Regions from separate parts of the Bifidobacterium sp. MSK.13.1 genome, predicted to be linked through region 1. Evidence: riboswitches for the same ligand, from Rfam matches in the RefSeq annotation. Region 1 holds a riboswitch; each other region holds the start of a gene.
What was found. Region 1 has a riboswitch for thiamine pyrophosphate ahead of KSY55_RS06110 (hydroxyethylthiazole kinase). Riboswitches for the same ligand answer to the same signal wherever they lie in the genome.
Positions count from the first base shown of each region.

Region 2: another riboswitch for thiamine pyrophosphate. It lies ahead of KSY55_RS03205 (solute carrier family 23 protein); the one in region 1 lies ahead of KSY55_RS06110 (hydroxyethylthiazole kinase).
Region 3: another riboswitch for thiamine pyrophosphate. It lies ahead of tenA (thiaminase II); the one in region 1 lies ahead of KSY55_RS06110 (hydroxyethylthiazole kinase).

Region 1 is NZ_JAHOMM010000004.1:111,044-113,313, reverse strand. Features, by position in the region: partial or broken gene KSY55_RS06115 (thiamine phosphate synthase) at 1-211, opposite strand, end outside; gene KSY55_RS06110 (hydroxyethylthiazole kinase) at 341-1,210, opposite strand; TPP riboswitch at 1,201-1,309, opposite strand; gene KSY55_RS06105 (hypothetical protein) at 1,400-2,270, opposite strand, start outside.
Region 2 is NZ_JAHOMM010000002.1:112,694-114,963, forward strand. Features, by position in the region: gene KSY55_RS03205 (solute carrier family 23 protein) at 1-983, opposite strand, end outside; TPP riboswitch at 964-1,067, opposite strand; gene gltB (glutamate synthase large subunit) at 1,283-2,270, shown strand, end outside.
Region 3 is NZ_JAHOMM010000002.1:415,693-417,962, reverse strand. Features, by position in the region: gene KSY55_RS04640 (YhbY family RNA-binding protein) at 1-80, shown strand, start outside; gene tenA (thiaminase II) at 206-880, opposite strand; TPP riboswitch at 966-1,076, opposite strand; gene KSY55_RS04630 (glycosyltransferase family 2 protein) at 1,193-2,206, shown strand.

The DNA.
Region 1 (2,270 bases):
TCTCGATAACCTGCGCGATATCGCGTGCCATGCTGGTGATGTCTTTCGCGTCGGTGTTCTTGGCTCGCAGCTGGATGAACGTTGCACCCCCGCGCAACGCATCCTCAATCACACCGGTAATAGTGCGGCTCTTGCAATCCTGCGGGCCGACCACAAAGTAGGCGCTCATATCGAATGTATCGCGCATCGATGCATATGAATAATTGTTCATATAATCAACCCTTCTCGGTAAGTGATTCAGAAAACCTACAATGTGAACCGGCAATCGTCCATATTTTCCACATACGCAATTGCCGAACCCTGCATGATATGCCGAATACCATGCAGGGTTCGGCAAAGCCTAGTCGATGATGATTTCGGAAGCGGCGACTTCCTCGGCGGTGACGTTCCAAAGCGCGTCAAGCAGCGCCACTTGGAAAGATCCGGGACCGGACGATTTCGCTTCGGCGATTTCGGAAGCCCTGTTATACAGCAATGATGCCGAAATCGCGGCGACAAGCGGTTCGGCCACGGCCAGATACGTTGCGGTAACGCCGCCGAGCGAACAGCCGGCGCCGGTGATCTTCGTCATCATCGCGCTGCCGCCGGGCAAACGGAACACGCGCTCGCCGTCAGTCACCAGATCGACTGCTCCGGAAACGGCCACCGCGCCGGCTCCAACAGGGGAGTATTTCGCAAGATGACGAGCCACTCGTTTGGCCGCGTCAACGGCGGAATCGACTTCGTCGACGGCTTCCACGCCTGCCGGGCGAGTGCCGGGAACGGTGGAATCATGCTGTGCCAAACCCCACATCGCATCGAGCGCGATGATTTCGCTCGCATTGCCGCGCACAATGGTCGGCGGGTATGTGCGGAACGATTCGAGAATGGCGGTACGGGTTTTGCCGATGCCCGCGGCGACCGGATCAAGTACCCACGTCTTGCCGTTCTTGTGCAGTTTGTAGGCGATTTCCGGTAGCGCGTCCTTGAAGAACGGCAGGAGTGTGCCCACATTGATGTAGTTCGATCCGGCGATTTCCGCGGTGTCGATCACGTCGTCAGGCAGGAAGCTCATGGCTGCGGTGCCGCCGGCGGCCAGCTGCGCGTTGGCCACAAGATTCATCGTTACGAAATTGGTGAACGACTGTGCCAAAGGTGTGGTTTCGCGTACGTCGTTTACTGCCTGCGCAATCTGTTCACGCAATGCAGCTGCATATGAGTCATCGCCCATTGTCTGCTCCCTACGTTGGTCCTAACCAACAGGTTCAAAGGGTCAGGCATTTGCCTATCTCAGCTTCCGCTTTCGCCGGAAGCCCCCCTGCATGTACATAACATACCTAACCTATACAAAGGTGCTGACAGTGGCACGTTTTGCATAAACGAACAATCGACACGTTCCAGTTGGATGCCGGTCCACCTGTTATCTGCGCGTTGCGCCGTCGGGCCAGTCGATTCCAGGATCGGGCGAATGCAATACGTTCTCGTAAATGTCGTTGCGCACGTAAATTTCGCAGGCGCCTTCCGACCATGTGCTTTTCCAAGGTGTCTTGGTTTCGGCGATTTTGATTTTCGTGTAATGGTTTCTGTCGTAACCAAGGTCGGAGAAGAAAAATGGCTGATACAGAGTGTCGTAGAATTCGGGTTCGCCCCACGATTTCCATGTTTCGATGTCTTTCTTTCCCGCATAGGGGTCAACGCACCATTCCCACGACGAATAGCTTCGTCCCTTGTATGCATTGGCAAGAAGCGTATGGTCGAAGTAAGGGGCTGAATCGATAAGGGTGCTGCCGTACCAAGAAGTGTAGTCGATGCAGTCGGTGCCGCCGCAATATCCGCCTTTGTCGATGATTTTGTTGATTTCTGGATTGGAAGCGGTGTCGTTCTTGCTGACGCGTGTCCAGCCTGCCATCCAACGGTATTGCTCCAAATGGTTGGTTTTGATAAAAGACGCTACCGCCCGGGAAGACGAATAGTCGTACCGAATATCGCAAATACTGGCGCTTGCCGTCCAATACACGCTGACAAGCATGAAGATAAGACCGAGGATTTTGAAGAAACGGAGATACCGTTCCGTTTTCTTCGGTCCAAGAAGAGTCATAACACGGTTGTTGAGATTACGGATCCACTGAGGCCAATCGTTGGAATTGATTTTTTCGATATCGCAATCGATGGCGAGAATGGCGATGAAGAATCCCAAGATGATTCCCGCATGATGCATGGAAAGATGCGCGGTGAACGCAACGCTTATACCCAAGTATGTGGTGAGCAGCAATGATGCGGTTTTCCGGCGT
Region 2 (2,270 bases), on a different contig from region 1:
GTGGTGAAACCGCCGATCAGCGAAGAAATCGCGGAACCGGCAGCCTCGCCGGCCAAACCATAACGAACCTGACGATCCTCAAGCTTGACGCCCTGGATCTCACTGGCCGCCTGATACACGCCAAGCGCCTCCATAATCGCAACCATATATGCGATGAAGAACGGCACAAACACCGCCGCATCAAAGTCAAAACCGCCATACGGCATAATCTGAGGAAGACCAAACCAAGGCTTCGACGCGACACCGGAAAAATCAGCCATGCCAAATACCATCGAAAGCGCAGTGCCGGCAACCAGAGCAATCAGATAGGAAAGCGCCCTGACCATACCCTTGCCGAACTGGGAAAGCGCCACCACCAGCACGCAAGTCACGATAGACACGGCCAACGTCTTCGGATCGGCAAAACCATCATCGCCGGGAGCGCCACCAAGAAACTCGCTCAACGTGAAACGCGACAGCGAAACGCCAACCAGAAAAATAATCACGCCCGACACCATCGGCGCGAACAGAAAACGCATCTTCTCAATCACACGGGTCAGACACAGCACCAAGAAAATCAGCGAACTGACAAAAATCGACGTACCAGCGGCAGCCAACGAACCAGCAGTGCCCGCAGCGATCATCAACGCATCGAACGCGGCGGACGGACCCTGCACAATCGGCAAACGCACCAACCTCGTGGCCTGAATCAATGTGACCAAACCAGACACAATGAAAATGGCATTCACCATATTTGACGACAACGCCAACGGCAAGCCAATGGCACCAGCCACAAACACCGGATCAAGCCACACATTGGACACCAACACATGCTGCAAACCCAGCAGCACATTCTTCGGAGTCAACTTCTTCGAACCCGAACCAAGCTGCTCAGGCACCTGCGACGCATCAGACACGCCAAATCCCTTCTCTTTCCACGAAACACACGGCCAAACACCAGCCGTCAGCACAGAGAAGACGCGCACGCGCACCGTTCGTAACATCCCTACGCAGGCACTACCCTGTTCAGGTCATAAGGGTCCGGGCAAACGCCCATCTCAGCCACATCGGCTCCCCTGTACTCTTCGGACAACCACCAGCATAACGACACGCATCGATACCGGCAACCACCACAACCCAACACATATCCTCCACATTTTCCCAAGAAAAAACAGTCTTGACTTTTCCGAGTATTCGTTATATGGACACGCGAAACGTATTTGATACAGGGGCGCGGTATTCTAAACCACGCATTAAAGAACCGCAAGACTTTTCTTGCCCAAAAACATTGAAGGTGGTTTCGGTGACTTTCCACGCCCCGTTAGATCTCACGATCCATGATTCCCAAGGTATGTACGATCCCGGCGCCGAGCACGACGCCTGCGGCGTGGGTATGGTCACCACCCTCAACAAGCGCCCCGAACGCAAAATCGTCGACGACGCCATCGAAGTGCTCGTCAACCTCAACCACCGCGGAGCCGTAGGCGCCGAAGAAAACACCGGCGACGGCGCAGGCATCCTCATGAGCATGCCCGACGAATTCATGCGCGCCACCGCAGGCGTCGAACTGCCCGAAGAAGGCCACTACGCCGCCGGCATCGCATTCCTCGACCGCGACATCGCCACCTCCGGACAACAAGAACAAGCCATCGCCAAAATCGTGCGCGAAGAAGGCCTCGAAGTACTCGCATGGCGCGTCGTACCCACCAACCCGGACGGACTCGGACTGCAGGCGCTCGCCAGCATGCCCGCGTTCAAGACGCTGGTCGTGGCCGACCCCGAAGGCCAGCTCGCAGGCATCGAACTGGACCGCAAGACCTTCCGCATCCGCAAGCGCGTCGAACACGAGGTGGGCATCTACTTCGCGTCCCTGTCCGCACGCACCATCACCTACAAGGGCATGCTCACCACCATGCAGCTCAAGCCCTTCTTCCTGGATCTTTCCGACGAGCGCATGAAGGCGAAGATCGCCATCGTGCACTCCCGCTTCTCCACCAACACGTTCCCGAGCTGGCCGCTGGCCCAGCCGTTCCGCCAGCTGGCCCATAACGGCGAGATCAACACCATCCAGGGCAACCGCAACTGGCTGTCCGCACGTGAAGGCCGCCTAAGCTCCGAACTGCTCGGCGAATTCAAGCCGCTGCTGCCGATCGCTACCCCGGGCTACTCCGATTCCGGCACGTTCGACGAATGCCTCGAACTGCTGCACCTGTCCGGACGTTCCATGCCACATGCCATCTCCATGATGCTGCCGCCGGCATGGGAGAAGAACGACCAGCTTGACCCCGATG
Region 3 (2,270 bases), on a different contig from region 1:
AGGTCATCGGCAACCGTTTCGTGCTCTACCGCCGTTCCCATCGCGACGACGTGGAACATATCCGCCTCGTACGCGAATAAAGCGGGAAACTGACGCGACCAAACATAACAGGGCGGGTGCTTTCTGAAAACCAATCAGAAGACACCCGCCTTGCTGCAATGAAAATAAACAATCGGAAGTCAGGAAACCCCATGAAGGAGTGCTATCAGCGCGCCTGATTCCATTCGGGCTTCCATGTGTACTGCATGTCGTACGCGCTGGCCCAGAACATGTATTCGTTCTCCACGCCGGTCACGAAAATGTCGATCAGCTCGCGCTTGCGCTCCTCGCTCGCGTCGGCCACCAGTTTCTCGATATGTTCGAGCAGCCACACGGAATCCTGCCAGAACTCGTCGGTCTTATACATGTCGACCCAGCTCTTGTACGGATTGTCGTCGAGCGTGTCCGCGAACTCGGCGGCAAGACGATAACCATAATCCGCATACACCCAGGCGCACGGCAGCACGGCCACAAGAATGTCGAGAATATCCTTGCCATAGGCGATGGAAAGGATATTCGACGTGTAGGCACGCGCGAAGGCCGACTGGCGCACATTGTTCATCTGCTCTTCGGTGATGCCATAGCTGGCCAAGTAGGAGCGGTGTACTTCGGTCTCGACCTGCAGGGCGCCGTTCTGCACCTTGAGCATGAACGCCATGATTTCAGGGTCGGTGGCCTTGGCCAACCCCAAAGCGTGCACTCTGGCGTAATCGTTCACATAACGAAAATCCTGCAGCAGATAGAAGGCGAAACGCTCGCGTTGCAGTGTGCCTTCGCCAAGCTCGCGGATGAACGGCTGCTGGTAGCCTTCCTCCCAAACCAGGTCGGCGGCCTTGCGCATGCGCTGCGCGAACGGCGGAAGATTGTCGCGTTGGATGCCTTTGGCGGCGTCGAACTCATAATCGAAATCGGTTGTTGATGTCACAGCAGTCACTAGACATGCCTCCCTACGCTGGTGTTAACCATCAGGTTCAAAGGGTTCAGGCCTCACTTGGCCCATCTCAACCCGACGAACACGGGTTCCCCTGCATTACGCCGTACATTATGGCAAAGCCGCACGAAATGTGCAAGAGCCCGTCCGTCGAATGGAATCGTGCCGCATGATGCGAACACAGGCGATGTTCGGTTGAGGGCGAGTGCAAGAATGGAACGTATGACTGAAAAGCAAGTTGCGAAGAACACCATCGAAAAGCTGGCTATCGTCGTGGTGACGTACAGGCGTCAGCAGCTGCTCGCCACCCTGTTCGAATCCATCGAAAAACTCACTGTGGCGCCATGGCGTATCATCGTCGTGGACAACGAGCACAGCGAGGCGACCCAAGGCATGGTCGACGATTTCCGTGAAGCGGTCACCGCGCAGTGGGGCAATACCATCGCCGACCAGTCGGGCAACGAAAGCCGTGTGGTGTACGCGCCGCAATCCGACAACCTCGGCGGCGCAGGCGGCTTCTCCGCAGGTGTGAAGAAGGCATACGAGCTGGGTGCGGAGTGGTTCTGGGTGATGGACGACGACGTGGCCGTGATGCCTGAGGCCATCGAAAGGCTCGCCAAGTGGACCGGCAGCCATGATGTGATCCAGGGAAGCCGATACGACTACGACGGAGGCCCGTTCTACTGGCAGTACGATTTCATCGTGCCTCTTGGCATTCCCAATCCGATCGCTCCGGCCGCGTTCGGGCGTCCCGGCTATCGTGTGATGGACACCTTATGCTTTGAAGGCGGCCTGTTCCGCCGTAATATCGTGGAACAGATCGGTTTGCCGGATCCCCGCTTCTTCATCTACTGGGACGATACGATGTACGGCTATCGCGCCAGCAAGGTCACCAATCCGATCGTGGTGCCCGACGTGATCCTGCGACGTACGCGCGAGATCGGTAACTGGGATATCGCCGGCGTGCGTCAGCTCAACTCCACTTCCGACATGAACCGCTACCACATCATGCGCAACCGTGGCTACATGGCACGCTATTTCATGTCGTTCGGCGATTACCGTCCGCTGATGTTCGGCTTTGGCACGTTGCTGACCGCCGCCAAGGAGGTCATTCGCTTGGTGATGGTGGACCGTGAGCATGCCAAGACCGGCTTGGTGCAGATTGTCAAGGGTTGGTGGGATTCGCGCAAGCTGCTGCATGATCCGGATTGGAAGCCGATGCCGCCGCTCAAGTAATGTGGCTACACCGTCTTCAGACGGTTATTTTCTTATGATTCGCCCCATGCCGATGCGTTGCGTT